DNA from 3 places in the Comamonas resistens genome. Region 1 is predicted to be linked to each of the others. Evidence: riboswitches for the same ligand, from Rfam matches in the RefSeq annotation. Region 1 holds a riboswitch; each other region holds the start of a gene.
What was found. Region 1 has a riboswitch for glycine ahead of gcvT (glycine cleavage system aminomethyltransferase GcvT). Riboswitches for the same ligand answer to the same signal wherever they lie in the genome.
Positions count from the first base shown of each region.

Region 2: linked by a shared signal. The riboswitch ahead of QMY55_RS05245 (D-amino acid dehydrogenase) and the one ahead of gcvT (glycine cleavage system aminomethyltransferase GcvT) in region 1 are both predicted to bind glycine.
Region 3: linked by a shared signal. The riboswitch ahead of QMY55_RS15260 (trimeric intracellular cation channel family protein) and the one ahead of gcvT (glycine cleavage system aminomethyltransferase GcvT) in region 1 are both predicted to bind glycine.

Region 1 is NZ_CP125947.1:2,788,013-2,794,598, forward strand. Features, by position in the region: gene QMY55_RS13045 (2,3-butanediol dehydrogenase) at 1-107, opposite strand, end outside; gene QMY55_RS13050 (MFS transporter) at 104-1,369, opposite strand; gene QMY55_RS13055 (2,4'-dihydroxyacetophenone dioxygenase family protein) at 1,457-1,990, opposite strand; gene QMY55_RS13060 (hypothetical protein) at 2,200-2,751, shown strand; glycine riboswitch at 2,868-2,980, shown strand; glycine riboswitch at 2,998-3,112, shown strand; gene gcvT (glycine cleavage system aminomethyltransferase GcvT) at 3,191-4,330, shown strand; gene gcvH (glycine cleavage system protein GcvH) at 4,450-4,824, shown strand; gene QMY55_RS13075 (MolR family transcriptional regulator) at 4,872-5,423, shown strand; gene gcvP (aminomethyl-transferring glycine dehydrogenase) at 5,514-6,586, shown strand, end outside.
Region 2 is NZ_CP125947.1:1,157,887-1,164,472, forward strand. Features, by position in the region: gene QMY55_RS05240 (amino acid permease) at 1-1,402, opposite strand, end outside; gene QMY55_RS05245 (D-amino acid dehydrogenase) at 1,503-2,771, opposite strand; glycine riboswitch at 2,825-2,945, opposite strand; glycine riboswitch at 2,946-3,044, opposite strand; gene QMY55_RS05250 (amino acid permease) at 3,588-5,120, shown strand; gene dinB (DNA polymerase IV) at 5,243-6,460, shown strand.
Region 3 is NZ_CP125947.1:3,267,304-3,273,889, forward strand. Features, by position in the region: gene QMY55_RS15230 (sulfonate ABC transporter substrate-binding protein) at 1-776, opposite strand, end outside; gene QMY55_RS15235 (sulfonate ABC transporter substrate-binding protein) at 797-1,819, opposite strand; gene ssuE (NADPH-dependent FMN reductase) at 2,018-2,614, opposite strand; gene QMY55_RS15245 (hypothetical protein) at 2,666-2,869, opposite strand; gene QMY55_RS15250 (sulfate ABC transporter substrate-binding protein) at 2,928-3,965, opposite strand; gene QMY55_RS15255 (oxidative damage protection protein) at 4,111-4,386, shown strand; glycine riboswitch at 4,550-4,642, shown strand; glycine riboswitch at 4,656-4,776, shown strand; gene QMY55_RS15260 (trimeric intracellular cation channel family protein) at 4,828-5,493, shown strand; gene mnmC (FAD-dependent 5-carboxymethylaminomethyl-2-thiouridine(34) oxidoreductase MnmC) at 5,540-6,586, shown strand, end outside.

The sequences.
Region 1 (6,586 bases):
ATCCCGCAGTACGCGACCTCGATACGGATTTCTCCGGCCTTCAAAGGCCTGCGCGCGATGATTTCCAGGCGCAGATCGCGCGCGCCATGCCATTTCAGCGCTTTCATGCTTGCGACTCCTTCAAGGCTGCAGCTCGCAGGCCGTTACCAACGCGCCCTGGCGCTGTTTCCACCAAGCCCAGGGAAAGCATGCCTGCCAGCAGGGCTCCCGCCGCCGCCACCCACATCACCACATCCAGCCCCCACCGGTCGGCTGCCAGCCCGGCCAGCGTCGGGGCGACAAAACCGCCGATCAACTCGCCAACGCCCATGATCATCCCCAATGCCGTGGCCATGGCTGCGCGCGGAACGGTCTCGGCGGGAATCGTGGCCATGAAGAGCGTGAAGCAGCCCAGGCCGGTGTAGGTCAGCAACAGCAAGCCACCCAGTACCACCGGCGATTGGGCATATAAAAAGGCCAGCGGACAACCCGCCGCGACAAAGGAGAAAAAGATCAGTGCCGGACGGCGACCTATACGGTCCGAGATGGCAGGTACGGCAAAGCCCCAGATGACCCAGGCCACGCCCATGCAGCTCATCACCGCACTCATCGTGCCCGGCTCGAAGCCCTTGGCATTGATCAGATAGGTTGGCGCAAAGGAAATGATGATCACGAACCAGGCCATGAAGACGCAGCTGATCAGCACGCTCAGCCAGATATTGCGTTCACGCAGCAGGGCCCAGCGTGGTCCGGCCTGCGCCTCTCCAGGCTGGCCATCAGTGCGGTCGCCCTGGGTGTTACGCACATGGCGCCAGATGAGTGCTGCGGCAATCAACCCCGGAATGCAGGTCAGATAGAAAGCCGTGCGCCAGCCATAGGCCACGGCCAGCGAGACGATGACCGGCGGCGCAATCACGGCGCCCAGCAGGCCCGCCGAAGAGCCCTGCAGCAGACCCATGTTGAGACCGCGTCGGCTGGGCGTCGAGGCTTCGACCATCAATGTCTGCGACAGTGGCAGCACCGGCCCTTCGGCCAACCCCATCAGCGCACGCAACAGCAGCAGACCGACAAAGCCGCCCACCAGGCCCGACAGGGCCGAGCACAGGGAGAACATCAGCACCGAAAGAATCAGCACCGTTTTACGGTTGCCCTTGCGATCGGTGTAAGCCCCGAAGAATGCACCGGAGGCCGCCCATGCCAGCGCCAGAATGGACGACAGCATGCCCAGCTGGGCATTATTCAGATCCAGCTCATTGGAAACAAAGGGAAATAGAAATGACAGCGCCAGCCGGTCGAAAAATACAATGCCGAAAGTGAAGAATAGAATGAGCAGCAGCTTGTTCTCATAGCTCATCCACCCGCTCTTCCGGTTTTCATCTTGATTATTCATGTCTCGCTCCATACCTTCTTTGACGTGCTACTTCACCTCACATGAAATGCCCGCATTTTTTTGATGGATTGTTGATATTTTTAATAATTAACGGAAAAGCGTATCCACATAATCTGCACCTATACCGACCTTCTCATAATGCTTTCGGCATAGGTCGATATAGCTGTGGACGTCAAAATATCCATCGGGTTTGCCATCCTCATCCAGCCAGATCAACGGCCCCTTGACGATAAAGAATGCTCGCATGGGCTGCTCGTGCTCATAGGCCACCAGCGTGTGGCCTTCGCCAGGCGTCTCGTAGACAAAGTCTCCGGCGTGGGCCGTCCAGTCATGCTCCAGATAGCCCCACTTCCCGGAAATGGTATAGGCGAATACTTCGTGCGGATGGTAATGGCGATTCACCAAGCCAGCTTCCTTGGCCATCAGGATATCGCACCACTTATTTTGCGATGGAGAAATCCAGAGGGGCCGAGAGAAAACAGTTTCGGTGAAAGGAACGTAATAGCGTTCATCTTCAGTAGGCGCATTCTGTATATAAACCTCCGGTTGCGCATCAGGCTGAAAGCAATTGGGAATAGGCTTCAGATATTTCCAGAATTCATTCGTGGCTTTTTCAGGCATTTTGTCTCCTTGGATAAAAATTGACGGACGTCATAATCCTATCCATCAGAAAATTTCTGATTTTCCTCTGCCGGACATGGCGTTTGACTCGTTTGGACACGCCTTGAAATAACGCACCTGAACATGAATGCGGCCAGCCCCTCCGCATCAGATCGATCCATACCACGAGCAATATCGGAAATGCCCAGGACCTGACCGAGAATGTCGCCATGGAAATTTCGCGCACTTCACGCCATCTCGCCGTCTTCGGCATCGCACTGGGCACCCTGCTGCTGGCTGGCTGCAGCACGCCGCCTGGCGGCAATACCGCCGTTTCGCAACAGACGGACCCATCGCAGCCCATACCGGCAATCGAGCCCAAGTCGACACCGACACCTGCATCATTGGCTTCGAGCGACAAACGCCCGGACTGGCCGGCCTGGGTCACTGCCGATTGCACGCCCTCAAGCCAGATGGACCCGGGCCCACAGGCCCGTTACCGCAAATCGCCGGTCATTCGCGCCAACTGGTTTCCCGACGGCTTGCGCACCATGGTGGTGTTTAGGCTTGAAGTGACACCTCAGGGCGAATTGGGCCGTGTGGCCTATCTGCCTGCCGATACCGATCCGCGTATCGTGAAAGCCATCACACAGTCGCTCAGGAGCTGGAAGTTCAAGCCCGGCATGCGCCAGGGCCATGCCGTCACCAGCTGCGTCGAGCAGCCCTATGAGCTGATATTCCCACCCCAGCCCATCCCTGCAGGCCCGGATAGCGCACCTTAGGACCTTTGTATCCTCGTCCCGAGAAACATAGATGCTGGCTACTCTTGTTTTTCCTTCATCGAAAACCCCATATCCGGCAAATTGCAGTGGTGCGGCCTGGTATTCGGCAGCTAGAATTCCACTGGTCAGGAGAGAGTGCCAGCGGCTTCAAGCCGTCCGGCACCGCCGAAGGCGCAGACAGCTCATAGCGGCTGTCAAAACGCTCAGGCAAAAGGACTGACAAGCGCTGCAAGCCAATAAGGCCCAGCGTTCCTTGCTGGAGAGAGATGCCAGACACCAGCGCTGGCATCCACCGAAGGAGCAAACCACTCGTGTTCATCGCGTGGTGAATCTCTCAGGTAAAGCGGACAGCAGGGCAAGCCCGCCATTCACGGCATGACCTTTGGGGTTCAGCCGTGCATGGCCACTCATCTTGGTTTGACCACCGGAGCGCTTGCCTGTGACTGCTGCCACTTCTTCCGATTCCGATCTGCGTTCCACACCGCTGTTTGCCCTGCATCAGAAACTGGGCGCCCGCATGGTACCGTTCGCCGGTTACTCCATGCCGGTGCAGTATCCGCAGGGGCTGATGGCCGAACATTTGCATACCCGCAAGGCCGCCGGCCTGTTCGATGTTTCGCACATGGGCCAGTTGCTGTTGCGCGGCCCCGATGCCGCCGCCGCGCTGGAGTCGCTGATGCCCGTGGATGTCATAGGCCTGGGCCTGCACAAGCAGCGCTACGGCCTGCTGCTCAATGAGCAAGGCGGCATTCTGGACGACCTGATGTTCGTCAACCGTGGCGATGACTTGTTCCTTATCGTCAACGGTGCCTGCAAGCAGGCCGACATCGCCCATATCCAGGCGCATATCGGTCAGCGCTGCGAAGTCATTCCCCTGCCCGATCGCGCCCTGCTGGCACTGCAGGGCCCCAAAGCGGCAAGCGTGCTCGAGCGCCTGATTCCGGGCGTCAACACCCTGGTCTTCATGACCGGCAATCATTTCAGCTGGCAGGCCCAGGACTTCTACATCACGCGCAGTGGCTATACGGGCGAGGACGGTTTTGAAATTTCGCTGCCAGGTGATGCTGCCCAAGCCTTTGCCGAAGCCCTGCTGGCTCAGCCCGAAGTGGCGCCTGTGGGCCTGGGCGCGCGCAATTCGCTGCGCCTGGAGGCAGGATTGTGTCTCTATGGCAATGACATAGATACCACGACCACCCCGGTGGAAGGCGCTCTGAACTGGGCCATCCAGAAAGTGCGCCGCAGCGACGGAGAGCGCGAAGGCGGCTTTCCCGGCGCAAGCATCGTGCTGGAGCAGTTGCAGAATCCCGAACAACTCAAGCGCAAGCGCGTGGGTCTGATTGCACTCGAGCGTATTCCCGTGCGCGAACCTGCGGTGCTGGAAAACATGGACGGTCAGCACATAGGCCACATCACCAGCGGCCTGCTCAGCCCCACGCTGAACCAGCCCGTGGCATTGGCCTATGTAGAGCCTGACTACGCGACCGCGGGCACCGAAATCTTTGCCATGGTGCGCGGCAAGCCCGTGCCCATGAAAGTTGTGGCCACACCGTTCGTGCCCACCAACTACTTCCGCGGCTAAGCCTGCCCACGCACAAGAGACAGACCAGTTTGCCGAACAGTGCTCAGAACGCCGCTAAAGTGCGCACTGGACCTTTCTCAAATCTCTGATTCCCCCTGAATCCCCCATCTGGAGCCTCCATGAGCATCAAGTTTTCCAAAGAACACGAGTGGATCAACGCCGCTGACACCAATGCCGCCATCGTCGGCATCACCGTTCATGCGCAAGACGCGCTGGGCGATGTTGTGTTTGTGGACCTGCCTGCCGTGGGCGCCACCTTCAAGGCCGGCGATGTGGCTGGCGTGGTCGAGTCCGTCAAGGCGGCAGCCGACGTCTATATGCCCGTGACCGGCGAGATCGTCGAAGTCAACGAAGCCCTGCGCGATGACCCTTCGCTCGCCAACAGCGACCCGCTGGCTGCGGGCTGGTTCTTCAAGGTCAAGATGAGCAATGTGGGCGAGCTCGAAGGCCTGATGGAAGAGACCGCCTACAACGATTTCGCCAAGGACAACTAAGCATATCAACGGCCTTTGCATTGCAAAGGCCGTTTTTGCATGCTGCCATGAACACCACTTTGTACTTCGACGACTCTGAAGTCGGCCTTGCTCGCGAAACCAGCCATCCGGCCTTTGTGCGCATTGCAGGTCAGGACTTCTATTACGACTGCGGCGATGATTTCAGCCCCTTCGGCAATGATGACGGCAGCGACACCCTGGCCGCTCTTGAAGAGTGGTATCAGGAGCAGGCGCACGGCAAGCCCGTCAAGGCTTCGCGCTTTCTGCGCCAGCAACTGAGCGACTGGGATCTGCCTGTGCCCAAGGATATGCTGACCCGTGACGATGCGGCCAGGGCCCAGTGGCTGGCTCGCGATGACATGAACCAGAGCTATCTGCGCTCGGTCTGCCGCGCCCATGTGGCCACTGCCTTTGGTCAGCTCAAGATCACCGGCAGCATCGATGCCGATCTGCAAAAGCAGGCCCTGCTTGCCCTGGCCTGCCAGCAATGGCTGAACACCGTGGCACGCAGCAAATATCCCGATTGGGAATATGCCGACCAGGAAAGCGAACGCCTGGCTCTGATGAACACCGCGCTGGAACAAGCCAGCGCTGCTTGAAGCACCGGCTGTATGTCTTGAGGCATATGGCATTCACGCATGCCCGGCATGCAAACTGTCAGTCACAGTATTTGAGAATAGGTCCCTCCCATGCTGATGTCGCCCCCCGCCCCTGTCGCTTCGCTGGAGTCTCTGGAAAACGCGAGCGAATTCATTCCCCGCCATATCGGCCCAGATGCCGATGAGCAACAGAAAATGCTGGCCGCCATCGGCAAGCCCACATTGGATGCCTTGATTCGCGATGTGATGCCCGACTCCATCGCTCGCGCCAAGCCCATGGATCTTCCCGCTCCGGTGACCGAAGCCGCTGCACTGGCCGAGCTCAAGACCATCGCCGGCAAGAACCAGGTTCTGAAAAGTTTTATCGGCCAGGGCTACTACGGCACGCACACACCGGGTGTCATCCTGCGCAACATCCTCGAAAACCCCGCCTGGTACACGGCCTACACCCCTTATCAGGCCGAAATTTCGCAAGGCCGCATGGAGGCACTGGTCAACTTCCAGACCATGGTGACCGACCTGACCGGCATGCCTATCGCCAACGCCTCCATGCTGGACGAGGCCACGGCCGCCGCCGAGGGCATGACACTGGCCAGGCGCTCGGTCAAGTCCAAAAGCAACCGCATTGTGCTGGCCGGTGATCTGCACCCGCAAACGATCGAAGTCATCCAGACCCGAGCCCAGCCCATCGGTATCGAGGTGCTGGTAGCCAACAGCAAACAGGAATGGGAAGCTGCTTTGGCAGGCGACTTCTTTGCCGCCGTCATCCAGTACCCGGCTTCGAGCGGCTGGATTGTGGACTGGAAGGCCGATGTGCAGGCCATCCACGCCAAGCAGGCCGCCGCCATCGTCGCCACCGACCTGCTGGCCCTGACCCTGCTGACACCACCCGGCGAATGGGATGCCGACATTGTGGTGGGCAATACCCAGCGCTTTGGCATGCCCATGGGCGCGGGCGGCCCGCACGCGGCCTTCATGGCTTGCCGCGACGAGTACAAGCGCAGCCTGCCCGGCCGCCTGGTCGGCGTCAGCGTCGATGTGCATGGCAAGCCCGCCTACCGCCTGGCGCTGCAAACACGCGAGCAACACATACGCCGCGAGAAAGCCACTTCCAATATCTGCACGGCCCAGGTGCTGCCTGCCGTGATCGCCAGCATGTATGC
Region 2 (6,586 bases), 1.6 Mb from region 1:
GGCTTTGATGCGGTGCGGGCTTGACCGCGTAGAGCCGGTAGCCAATCGTCAGCAGCGCAAACCATACGGGAGCGATATAGAGCGCCACGCGGGTGCTGGCGTCCAGCGACAGGCAGACCAGCACCGCGGCCAGAAAGGCCAGCACAAACCAGTTGGTGAACGGTGCCCCCGGCATGCGGTAGGCCACGGCTGCGGCGCGTCCCAGTCTCACGGCGCGGCGGTAGCGCAGATGGGCAAAGACGATGATGCCCCAGGTCCACACGGCGCCTATGGTGGCAATGCTGGTCACATAGATGAAGGCCTCCTCGGGCACCAGATAGTTGAGCACCACGCCGACCAGCATGAAGGCCGCAGAGATCACAATGCCGGCGGCCGGCACATGGCGTGAATTGACCTTGCCCAGGCGGGCGGGCGCCTGCTTGAATTGCGCCAGCGTGTAGAGCATGCGGCCCGTGCTGAAGATGCCGCTGTTGCACGAAGAGGCTGCGGCGGTGATGACCACGAAGTTGATGATGCCGGCAGCGGCAGGAATGCCCAGCTTGTCGAAGACATGGACGAAGGGGCTCATGTCGGGACTCAGCTCGTTCCAGGGTACCAGCGACATGATGACCACCAGGGCGCCGACGTAGAAGATCAGGATGCGGTAGACGATGCTGTTGGTGGCTTTGGGCAGCACCTTCTCGGGCGACTCGGCCTCACCGGCAGTCACACCTATCAGCTCCACGCCGGTATAGGCAAAGCAGGCTATCTGCAAGGTGAAGACCACGCCGACCATGCCCATGGGCGCAAAGCCGCCGTGCGACCAGAGATTGGAGAAGCTGGCGGTCTGGCCCAGCGGGCCCCAGCCCGTGGTGATGATGGCCACGCCCAGCACCAGCGTGGCCACAATGGTCACGACCTTGATCAGCGCGAACCAGAATTCCAGCTCGCCAAAGACCTTGACCGCAATCAGATTCACGCCCAGCAGCAGGGCCAGGGTGGCGAGCGCCGGAACCCATTGCGGAATGGCCGGAAACCAGTAGTGGGTGTAGATGCCTATGGCCGTGAGCTCGGCCATGCCCGTCACCACCCAGGTGAACCAGTAGGTCCAGCCGGTGACGAATCCAGCCCAGGGGCTGACGTAGGTTTCGGCATAGGTGGCAAAAGAGCCAGCCACCGGGCGGTGCACCAGCAGCTCGCCCAGCGCCCGCATGATGAAGAAGATGGCCAGCCCGGCAATGGCGTAGCTGACCAGCAGCAGCGGCCCGGCTTTGTGAATGGCCTTGGCCGAGCCCAGGAACAGGCCCACGCCAATGGCGCCACCCAGGGCGATCAGCTGGATATGCCGGTCCTTGAGGCCGCGCTCCAGCTCCCCTGTCTGCTGCAGCGACTCCCCGGCTGCGATTGGATGATTTCGGCTCATGTTGTATGTCTCCGTTTTGCCATTCACACGGCAACAGTCGCCCCTCACGGGGCGCTGCGGCTGCCGTGTCTGGCTTGTTGGTGAGGTTTTCAGGTGGTGCTCAGGCGCGAGCGGTGGTCAGCGTGGCCGGTCGGGGCTGTCTGCTGGTGCTGCCCATGGACTGCAGCACGACATCGCCCACCATGTCGGCAGTGATGGCCGACAAGGTCCAGCCCAGATGGCCGTGGCCGGTGTTGTAGAACACGCAGGGCTTGTTGCCGCGTCCCACGCGCGGCAGCATGTCCGGCATCATGGGGCGCAGACCGGCCCAGGGCACGACGCTGCGTGTGCTGACGCCCGGAAAGCATTGCTGCACCCATTCGATGAGCGGGCGAATGCGGTCGGCGCGGATGTCCTTGTTGTAGCCGTTGAACTCGGCCGTGCCGGCCACGCGGAAGCGATCGTCACCGAGACGGCTGGTGACCAGCTTGGTTTCGTCATCGAGCAGGCTGACCACGGGAGCTGCGGCGCGGCTGGCTGCATCGGGCAGATTGACGGTGATGGAGTAGCCTTTGACCGGATAGATGTTGACACTGTCGCCGAGCTGGCTGGCCAGCGCGCGGCTGGCCGTGCCGGCGCAGACCACCATGGCGTCGAAGGTCGAGGTCGCGGTTTCCGCGCCTTGGCGCACGGTCACGCTGGCCTGCTTGCCGTTGCTGTCCACCGCCACGATCTCCTGGTCGTAGCGGCATTGCACGCCCAGTCGTTCGCAGGCAGCAGCCAGGCCGCTGGTGAACTTGTGGATGTCGCCGGTGGAATCGCTTTCGGTGAAGTAGCCGCCATAGAACTTGCCCGACAGCGTGGGCTCGATGGCATGCATTTCATCGGGAGTGACGGCACGGCGCTCCAGTCCGCCTTTGGCCAGCAACTGCGAAACCCTGCCCGCATGTTCAAAGCCCGCCTGGTCGCGATAGATATGCAAGATGCCCTGCTTTTTGAGGTCGAAATCAATGCCTTCGCGTTCGGCCCAGGTGAACAGATGTTCGCGCGCCGCAATGGCTAGGCGCGCGGTTTCGACCGTGTTTTTCTCGTAGTGAGGAATGGCTGCCAGAAACTGGCAGAACCAGGAAATCTTGTGCCAGCTGGGCTTGGGGTTGAGCAGCAGCGGAGCATCGCTCTTGAGCATCCACTTCAGGCCCTTGAGGATGGTGGACCAGTGGGTCCAGACCTCGGCGTTCGATGCCGAGAGTTGTCCGCCATTGGCGAACGAGGTCTCCATGGCGGCATAGCGCTGCTTCTCGAACAGGGTGACGGAAAATCCGCGGCGTGCGAGGGCATAGGCGGTGGTCACGCCCGTGATGCCACCACCGATGACGGCGATTGTCTTCATGATTCAGATTCCAGATACGTCAAAGGTGGAGCCCGTGCGCGATATGCGCAGCGGACGCCCCCTCTGTTCTGGACCTGAGAGATTCACGAGGCAGATGCCCTGGGGCGCTGCTCGCTTGCTCCTTCGGTATGCCCGGCGGACGATGACGTCCGGACATTCTTCAGAGTGTGTGAAACGGTGATGCCGATCCTTTTGCCTGAGAGTTTCCGGGGCGGTTGCTCCTTCGGCGCTGCCTGCTTTTTGACGAGTGGCAGTCTCTCTCGATATCACCGGGCTGAAAGCCTGCGAGCAAATGTAGAAAGAACGCCAGTCATTGGATATACGGGTTTTCTAGACTTACAAATGCTGACGTGGTGGCAATGTCTTCGAATAGCGCTCTGCTTTGGATAGCTGATGACGCTTTGTGCCCCAGGGTTACATGAATAAAAAACCAGAAAAGTGATGCAGACAAAGCGATAGATGCTTGTACTTTCATAGCAAATCACTCTGTCAAGCGAGCTGGAGCAGCCCCAGAGCCCGTCATTGCATTGACCGGGGCCAAAGTGGCGGGACGGGGTTTTGGGCAGAATACGGGTTTTGCCTGTCAAGGGGTCTGGTGATATCTGCGCCCGACCTTTGAAGCACCCGACTGGGGTGGCTACCGATACAGAGTGCAGCCGGCTTATCTGCCGCCATCGCGTTCTGCCTCATGGCTTTGTTCCTTTGTCCTTGTTGTCTGCGATCGCAATGGTCGCTTTTTTGCGTTGCATGCAGCAGCGCCTGCGGGATGGTTTGGTGCTTTGGCTTGAACAGGCGCAAACCAAGACAACAAGACTTATGTCCCAACCCAACTCCGGCCAGCAGCCCACGCAGACGGTGCAGGCCTCTTGCAGCAGTGACAGCGAGCAACCCCGGCTGCACCGGGTGCTCAAGCAGCGTCACCTGAGCATGATTGCCATTGGCGGGGCCATCGGCACGGGCCTGTTTGTGGCCTCCGGCTCGGCCATCGCCCAGATCGGTCCTGGTGGCGCGGTACTGACCTATCTGCTCATCGGCATCATGGTGTACTACATCATGACCAGCCTGGGCGAACTCGCGGCGTTCATGCCTGTCGCCGGTTCTTTTTCGACCTATGCCTCGCGCTATGTGGATCGCGGCTTCGGCTTTGCGCTGGGCTGGAACTTCTGGTTCAGCTGGGCCGTGGTGGTGGCGGTGGACCTGGTGGCCTCGCAACTGGTCATGGCCTACTGGTTCCCCGATGTGCCGGGCATCATCTGGAGCCTCTTGTTCCTGCTGCTCATGGTGGGGCTCAATGCCTTCTCGGCGCGCGGCTTTGCCGAGGCCGAATACTGGTTCGCGCTGATCAAGGTGCTGGCCGTGGTGGCATTCCTGATCACGGGTGTGCTGATTCTGTTCGGCATCGTCAGCAACGGCCATGTGCCCGGCTTTGAAAACTGGACCACGGGCGACGCGCCTTTCGTCGGCAATTTCGCCACCTTTGTGGGCGTGGCCATGATCGTGGCCTATTCCTTCCAGGGCACGGAGCTGGTGGGCGTGGCAGCGGGCGAATCCGAAAACCCGCGCGAGAACGTGCCGCGTGCCATTCGCAAGGTGTTCTGGCGCATTCTGCTGTTCTATGTGCTGGCCATCATCGTCATCGGCTTTCTGATTCCCTATACCGATCCGCAGCTGCTGCGCACCGACGTGGCCGACATTGCCGTCAGCCCCTTCACGCTGGTGTTCCAGCATGCGGGCCTGCTGTCGGCGGCGACGGTGATGAATGCGGTGATTCTGACCTCGGTGCTGTCCGCCGGTAACTCGGGCATGTATGCGGCCACGCGCATGCTCTACAACATGGCGACCGAGGGCAATGCACCGCGCATGTTTGCCAGGCTGACGAAGAACGGCGTGCCCCTGGTGGCCCTGGTCGGCAGCACGCTGGTGGCCAGCCTGTGCCTGTTTTCCTCGCTCTACAGCCCGCAGGCCGTCTATATCTGGCTGCTGAATCTGGCCGGCATGACGGAGTTCATCGTCTGGCTGGGCATTGCCGTCAGCCACTATCGCTTCCGCCGCGGTTATGTCATGCATGGTCATGATGTGGGCCTGCTGCCCTACAAGGCCGGCGCCTTTCCCTTCGGCCCGATCTTTGCCTTTGTGCTGTGCCTGGTGGTGACGCTGGGTCAGAACTATCAGGCCTTCCTCGAAGAGCGCATCGACTGGGGTGGTGTGATCTCCACCTATCTGGGCATTCCCTTGTTCCTGCTGTGCTGGCTGGGCTACTGGCTGGTCAAGCGCAAGACCTGGGTCCGCTATGCCGATATGCGCTTTGAAGAGGTGGATGAGCTGCGCCGTGAAGCCGCCGCCAGATAAAGCTCCCGGGGCCGATGGCATCAGCCTTGCTGCCGACGCTTGCCAGCGCAGGCAGAATCGGCACTGTGAGCGATCTTCCCGTCAGCCCTGAAACCAAGCCCAGGCGCATAGCGCATCTCGATATGGATGCGTTCTATGCCTCGGTGGAGCTGCTGCGCTATCCGCAGCTCAAGGGCTTGCCCGTGGTGATTGGTGGCGGGCGGCGCAGCTTTGACGATGCGCTGCTGGCACGGCATGCGCATCTGCCGCTGTCGGAAATCCCCGTTCAGGATTTTCCGCTGCTGCGCGATTACACGGGGCGCGGTGTCATCACCACGGCCACCTATCCGGCGCGGCAGTTTGGCGTGGGTTCGGCCATGGGCATGATGAAGGCCGCCAAGCTGTGCCCGCAGGCCATTTTGCTGCCCGTGGATTTTGCCGAGTACCGGCGCTTTTCACGCGCATTCAAGGAAATCATTGTCTCGATCGCGCCGCTCATGGAGAACCGCGGTGTGGATGAGGTCTATATCGACTTCACCGATGTGCCGGGCGGCCAGCGCGAAGGCGGGCGTGTGCTGGCGCGGCTGATCCAGAAATCCATTTTCGAGGCCACAGGCCTGACCTGTTCGGTGGGCGTGGCCCCCAACAAGCTGCTGGCCAAGATGGCCAGCGAGTTCAACAAGCCCAATGGCATCTCCATCGTCCAGCCCGAGGATCTGCAAAGCCAGATCTGGCCGCTGGCCTGCCGCAAGGTCAATGGCATAGGCCCCAAGGCCGATGCCAAGCTCAAAAGTCTGGGCATAGAAACCATAGGCCAGCTGGCGCAGCAAAGCCTGCCGCAGCTGCTGCACTGGTTTGGCAAGAGCTATGGCCACTGGTTGCATGAAGCGGCCTGGGGGCGCGACGAGCGCCCCGTGGTGACGGAGAGCGAGCCGGTTTCCATGAGCCGGGAGACCACGTTCGAGCGCGATCTGCATGCGGTGCGCGACAAGGCGGAACTGGGGGGCATCTTCACCGATCTGTGCGAGCGCCTGGCCGAAGACCTGCAGCGCAAGGGCTATATGGGGCGCACGGTGGGCATCAAGCTGCGCTACGACGATTTCAAGATTGCCACGCGGGATCAGACTTTGTCGCTGCCCATACTCGATGCTGCAGCCATCCGGCAGGCGGCGGGCCAATGCCTCAAGCGCGTGCCGCTGGAGCGGCGCATCCGGCTGCTGGGAGTCAAGGTCGCCAGCCTGATACGGACGGCCGACTGGCTGGCCTCGGAGCATGATCCGGTAGCACGCGAAGCCTTGCTCAGACCCGCAGGTTTGACTTCCGTCAAGAACTCGGATCCCTATACCGCCTCTCTGTTCTGAACACTGCACGTGGACATGCTGGCTGTGCGATGATCCAAGTGTGAGATTGTGTATCTTGGTAATCAGTGCCTGCTGAGCCCGCCAGTCTGCCGTCTCGAACGATAAAAAACAGGCTCATTGAGGAGT
Region 3 (6,586 bases), 480 kb from region 1:
AGTTGGTCGGCGCGTGTGAGTTCCTCGAACAAGGCCTTGATGACCTGCGGATGCCTGTCCACCAGAGGGCGCGAGGCCAGATAAAAGGAGTTGTTGCCCGTCAGGCCCTCACCGTTGCTGAGCACACGCGGGTGAATGCTCAATTCCGTGGCCGCGTAATACGGGTCCCAGATGGCCCAGGCATCGACGCTTTTGCGCTCGAAGGCCGCGCGTGCATCGGCCGGAGCCAGATACACGGGCTGAATATCGGTCCAGGCGATGCCGGCCTTGTCCAGAGCGCGCACCAGCAGATAGTGGGCGCTGGAGCCTTTTTGCAGTGCAATGCGCTTGCCTTTGAGGTCGGCCAGGTTTTGCAGCGTGGAGTCCGCAGGCACCAAGATGGCCGAGCTTTCGGGCTTGGGCGGCTCGGCCCCCACATAGCGCAGCTCCTTGCCGGCCGCCTGTGCAAACACGGGCGGCGTGTCCCCGGTCAGGCCGAAGTCCAGGCTGCCTGCCGACAGCGCCTCCAGCAGCTGCGGGCCGGCAGGAAACTCCAGCCAGGTGACCTTGGTGCCGGGAAAACGCTTTTCCAGCACGCCATGCTGCTTGAGCACCACCAGATTGACGGCAGACTTCTGATAGCCCACACGCAGCTGGGCCGGCGCCCCGGCCACAGGATTGGTCTGGGCCCGGGCATAGTGAGAGGCCAGGGTCCAGCTGAATGCCGTCGTGCCCAGCAGCTGCAGCGCCTGGCGGCGGCCGCGATTGAAACGGGGGCGGGAGAGAGAAGAACTCATGATCACAACTCTTTCAGGGTTCAGCGCGCGGCCACCAGGTCCACGGGCGCCGCATGCAGCAGGTTGAGCTTCTTGGGAATCAGCTTGAGATCGAAGAAGGTGTCGGCGATCTTTTGCTGCTCGGCCAGAATGTCGGCGTTGACGGCGCTGGTGCCGTAGCGTGCGCGGCTCAGGTACAGCTGGGTCACGGCGGGATCCAGGCCCAGAATCTGGGACAGCTCGGCGGCTGCCGCGCTCTGGTTCTTGGCGGCCCAGCTATCGATGGCGGCAATCTCCTCGATGGCAATGCGCAGCACATCGGCATTGCGGCTGGCAAAGTCACGCGAGGTGAAGTAGTAGGCACGGTTGTTGACCACGCCTGTGGCATCGGCCAGCAAGCGCGCATCCAGCGACTTCTGGGCCGAAGCCAGGAAGGGATCCCAGATCACCCAGGCATCGACCGAGCCTTTTTCAAATGCGGCGCGTGCATCGGCCGGAGCCAGGAACACGGACTGCACATCGCCGTATTGCAGGCCGTGCTTTTCCAGCAGCTTGACCAGGAAGTAATGGACGTTGGAGCCCTTGTTATAGGCAACGCGCTTGCCCTTGAGGTCAGCCACCGAGCGTATGGGCGAGCCCTTGGGCACGATCACGGCCTCCAGGCCAGGGCGCGCCACGGTGGCACCCGCATAGACCAGGGGCGCACCAGCAGCCTGGGCAAAGATGGGCGGCGCCTCGCCCACATCGCCGAAGTCTATGGAGCCGACATTGAGCGCCTCCAGTTGCACGGGGCCGGCATTGAATTCGACCCAGCGTACGGCCACTCCCAGCGGGGCCAGGCGCTTTTCCAGCGTGCCGCGTTTTTTGAGGATGGACAGCCAGCCTTTTTGGTGACCCACACGCAGGACGCGCTGGCCTGATTGCACGGCATTGCCGGGCTGGGCATGCAGGCGGCCGGCGGCCAGTGCCAGCGCCGACACGGCAGCCCCGGCCAGCCAGTGACGGCGCGTGGTGCTCAGCACTTGCGAAGATGCGGTGGAAGAAATGTGCTTGCTATCGGTCATGAAAATCAATCCAGGGAATTCGCAGTCCACACATTGCTGGCACTTCTCATAACTGATCCAGACCTGATTTCAGGCGTAGAGCGGCCATCACAGTGCGGAGACTGCTATCAAAACAAAGACTTTGGAAAATCGGGTTCGCCCAATCCATGGGCCAGCGGGCAAAGACCTGGGCGGCCCTGCCGCCCTGCAGGTTCTTGTCTAGACGCTACATCGCACATCGGCAAACGCGATGTCTTCGAACTCGTGCGTGGCAGACCATTGCGCGGCACGGCGCAGGTCGGTCGCCAGCAGCTGGACGGCGTCGTCCACCCGTTGGGCAATATCGGGTGCCAGGCCATAGCCGCCCTCTGGCAGCAGCGGCAGGCTTTGATCGGTGGCATAGATGCCGGGCAAAATATGGCTGGCACCCAGCGACTGCAGCACGGGACGCAGCGCATAGTCCAGCGCCAGCATGTGGTGAGGGCTGCCGCCTGTGGCCAGGGGCAGCACGCGCTTGCCCTTGAAGGCCGTCTGGGGCAGGACATCCAGAAAAACCTTGAGCAGGCCGCTATAGGCAGCCTTGTAAACGGGCGTGGCCACCACCACCGCATCGGCGCGGGCCACGCGCTCGCTCACGGCGCGAATTTCAGGGTGGTCAAACCGGGCTTGCAACAGGGCTTCAGAGTCCAGTTGCCTGAGCTGCAGCAAGGGCTCGGTGCTCAGGCCCTGCGCCTGCAGGCGGGCTGCCACGGCGCTCAGCAAGGCTGTGGAGCGCGAGGGCTGTGTGGGACTACCGGCAATCAGCAAAATCGACATGGCTTGGCTTGATGTTTGTAGCTGCGTTAAGAGCTGTTAGCAGGCAATACCTCAGGGGGCTTGCACCGTGCTGGAGGATGCCTCCTGGGCCCTGCCTCCGGCCTGGGTTTGCGGTGGCTCAGGCCACAGCTTGCCGCTGGCAATCAATGCCTCGGCCTCATCCCACGAAGCCTCCCACGCCAGCAGCGGCTGGCGCGCATTCATCGCTCCCGCGCTCAAGAAAGACTGCCCCAGACGGCTCCAGAAATTGCTCATAACCCGCTCCTTTTTTGCTGTGACCTGGTGTGCGGCGGGCCAGCCCGCCGCGCTGTGCTTACTTCTTGGTGTAGATCTGGTCGAAGCTGCCGCCGTCGGCAAAGTGCGCCTTGTCCGCCGCAGCCCAGCCGCCGAACGCCTGGTCGATGGTGAACAGTTCCAGCTTGGGGAATTGCTTGGCAAACTCGCCGGCCACCTTGGCATCCGTGGGGCGGTAGAAGTTCTGGCCGGCGATGCGCTGACCTTCTTCGGAGTACAGATACTTCAGATAGGCCTCGGCCACGGCACGCGTGCCCTTTTTGTCGACCACCTTGTCCACCACGGCCACCGAAGGCTCGGCCAGGATGGACAGCGATGGCACGACGATCTGGAATTTCTCCGGACCAAACTCCTTGAGCGCCAGATAGGCCTCGTTCTCCCAGGCCAGCAGCACATCGCCCAGATTGCGCTGCACAAAAGTCACGGTGGAGCCGCGCGCACCGGTATCCAGCACGGGCACGTTCTTGTAGAGCTTGGTGATGAAGTCCCTGGCGCCGGCCTCGCCGCCATATTTGCGCTTGGCAAATTCCCAGGCCGCCAGATAGTTCCAGCGCGCGCCGCCCGAGGTCTTGGGGTTGGGCGTGATCACCTGTGTGCCCGGCTTGACCAGATCATCCCAGTCCTTGATGGCCTTGGGGTTGCCAGTGCGCACCAGGAACACGATGGTCGAGTTATAGGGCGCGCTGTTGTGGGGCAGGCGCTTTTGCCAGTCGGGCTTGACGCTGCCGTTCTTGACCAGCGCGTCGATATCGCCTGCCAGCGCCAGCGTGGCTACATCGGCCTCGATGCCATCAATGATGGAGCGCGCCTGCTTGCCCGAGCCGCCATGCGACTGCTTGATGCTCACGTCCTGTTTTTGCGTGGCTTTCCAGTGCTTGGCAAACGCCTGGTTGAAGTTCACATACAGCTCGCGGGTCGGGTCATAGGAGACATTGAGCAGTTGCACGGGTGCCGCGCCTTGTGCATGGGCGGGCAATGTTGGCAAAACAGATAGGGACAAGCCAGCGATCAGACCGGCGGCCAGGGGAAACTTGATAAAGTTGCGGCGATTTTTCATGTGACTGCGTGTTCTTGGAGTGAATGGGAAACGGGCTTCTCCCCCGTTGCTATGCATTCTTCAACCACAGTCTTAAAACTCAAACTACTAAGATTTCAGTTTGTTATTACCCAAACATCTGAGATCAAACAAGAGGACACTCGACATGGCACGTACCGTTCATTGCATCAAGCTGGGCCAGGATGCTGAAGGCCTGGACTTCCCCCCCGCTCCCGGCGAGCTGGGCAAGCGCATTTACGAAAGCGTGAGCAAGCAGGCCTGGGCCGACTGGCTCAAGCACCAGACCATGCTGATCAATGAAAACCGCCTGAACCTGGCCGACGCCCGCGCCCGCCAGTACCTGGCGCGCCAGATGGAAAACCATTTCTTTGGCTCTGGTGCCGATGCTGCGCAAGGCTATGTGCCGCCCAGCGAGCAGTAAGTCCTGCACGTTCTGCGAAGAAGCCCTGGGGTTTTGGCCTCAGGGCTTTTTTTGTTCAGGGATGACGGCCTGGCCAGCCGCGCCAAGCCCTGGCCCTGCGCAAAAACCAGTCAATCCAACTCAGTACAAACCCGAGTCCATCCTAGAAACTGGCTAGAATCCCGGCCATCCTGCGGGAGAGCGGAACCCTTCAACGGTTCCCGCCGAAGGCGCAAACTCCCATAATCGCTCAGGCAAAAAGTACCGCAGGTGGATCTGAACCGATCCGGATATCGCCAACTGGAGAGCAGCCCGCCGCTGAAAGCAAAATGCAGCAGGGCTCACCGAAGGGGCAAGCACGCAGCAGGACCGCGTGCGCAACTCTCAGGTACAAAGGACAGCGGGAGAGGCAAACCAGGCATTCCGCTGATGTGAGTGGCTGGTCTATTTTCAAGTGCCTTCATGCTTCCCTCCGTATCCCTGCTGGACTCGTTCCAGGCTTCCAATTTCACCGTCATGCTGGTCATCTATCTGGTGGCCATCACGGCGGAAGCCATGTCGGGCGCCCTGGCTGCGGGCCGACGCAATATGGACATCTTTGGCGTGGTCGTCATCGCTTTTGTCACCGCTCTGGGCGGCGGCACCATCCGCGACATGGTGCTGGGCCACTACCCCATAGGCTGGACTCAGCACCCCGAATATGTGTATCTGGTCATCAGCTTCGGCCTGCTGACCACGGTGATTGCGCGCCACATGGTCAAGCTCAAGCAGGTGTTTCTGTTGCTGGACGCCATGGGCCTGATCGCTTTTTCGCTGATCGGCAGCAATACGGCGCTGGAACTGGGCTACCCCACCGTCGTCGTCATCATGGCCGGCATGATTACCGGCATCAGCGGCGGCATCTTGCGCGATGTGCTGTGCAACCAGGTTCCCGTGGTCTTCCGCCGCGAGCTGTATGCCAGCGTCTCGCTGACGGTCTGCCTGCTGTTCCTGGGCCTGCGCTATCTGGATATCAGCCCGAACATCAGCACCATCATCTGCTTTGCCGGTGGGCTGGCCTTCCGTCTGGCTGCCATTCGCTTCAAGTGGCGCTTGCCGGTCTTTTCTTACCAGCAGCGCTGGGAGTGATTGCCCCCAGGCTTTGAGCGCTCTTCGCCCTATTCATACGTTTTCCATGTCCGAAACTGTTCATCGCCTGCTTGAAGGAATGCCTTCCAACGCCCAGCAGTGGCGGGTTCTGGAAACCGACTTCGGCTGCGGCCTGAGCTTTTTACAGACCTGGGCAGCATGGCAGGAACTGCCGCAGCGCCCACGCATTCTGCATTTTGTGGCTTTGCTGGATGTGCCTCCCACCCAAGCACAGTTGCAACAAAGCATGGCAGGCAATAGCGCGCCCCAGGCCCTGAGCCAGCAGCTGAGCGCCCAATGGTGGGGCCTGTTGCCCGGCGTGCACCGGCTGTCATTTGCTCAGGGTCAGGTGCTGCTGACACTCTATATCGGCGATACGCAGAACCTGCTGCGCAGACAGCCGCCACTGGCCGCTGACAGCATCAGCCTGAGCAATGCCGATGACGGCTGCTGGACGAATGACGCACTCAAGAATCTGGCCCGCCACTGCCGTCGTGGCACATTGCTGACAGCCCCCGCAAGCCTTCTCGCGCCGGCTCTGAGCAAGCTGGGTTTCAAGCAGCAAGCCATGTCCGGCACAGGCCTTATGGCGCATTACGACCCTGCGTGGGAGCCCCGTCATCGCTCTGACGGTCTGCCTCTGCCTGTTCAAACCCCGGGCCGCTGCCTGGTGCTGGGTGCAGGCCTTGCGGGTGCTGCAGCCGCCTCCAGCCTGGCAAGGCGCGGCTGGCAGGTGACGGTACTGGACGCGGCAGAGCAGCCCGCAGCCGGCGCATCGGGTCTGCCTGCTGGCCTGTTCTGCCCCCATGTCTCGCCAGATGACAGCCTGATCTCGCGCCTGTCGCGCAACGGCGTGCGCACCACGCTCCAGAATTTGCAGCAACTCAGCAGCCAGCAAAAGCTGCAACCGGGCCTGGACTGGGCGCAGGACGGCGTGCTCGAACATGATTTGAACCAGCCTGCACATCTGCCGCTGCAATGGCTAGCTAGCAGCGATACCCAATCGATCTGGGGCCTGCACTGGAGCCTGCCCGCCACGGCCGAACAGTTGCAGGCTGCACATCTGCCCATGGGCAGCCATGCCTTGTGGCAT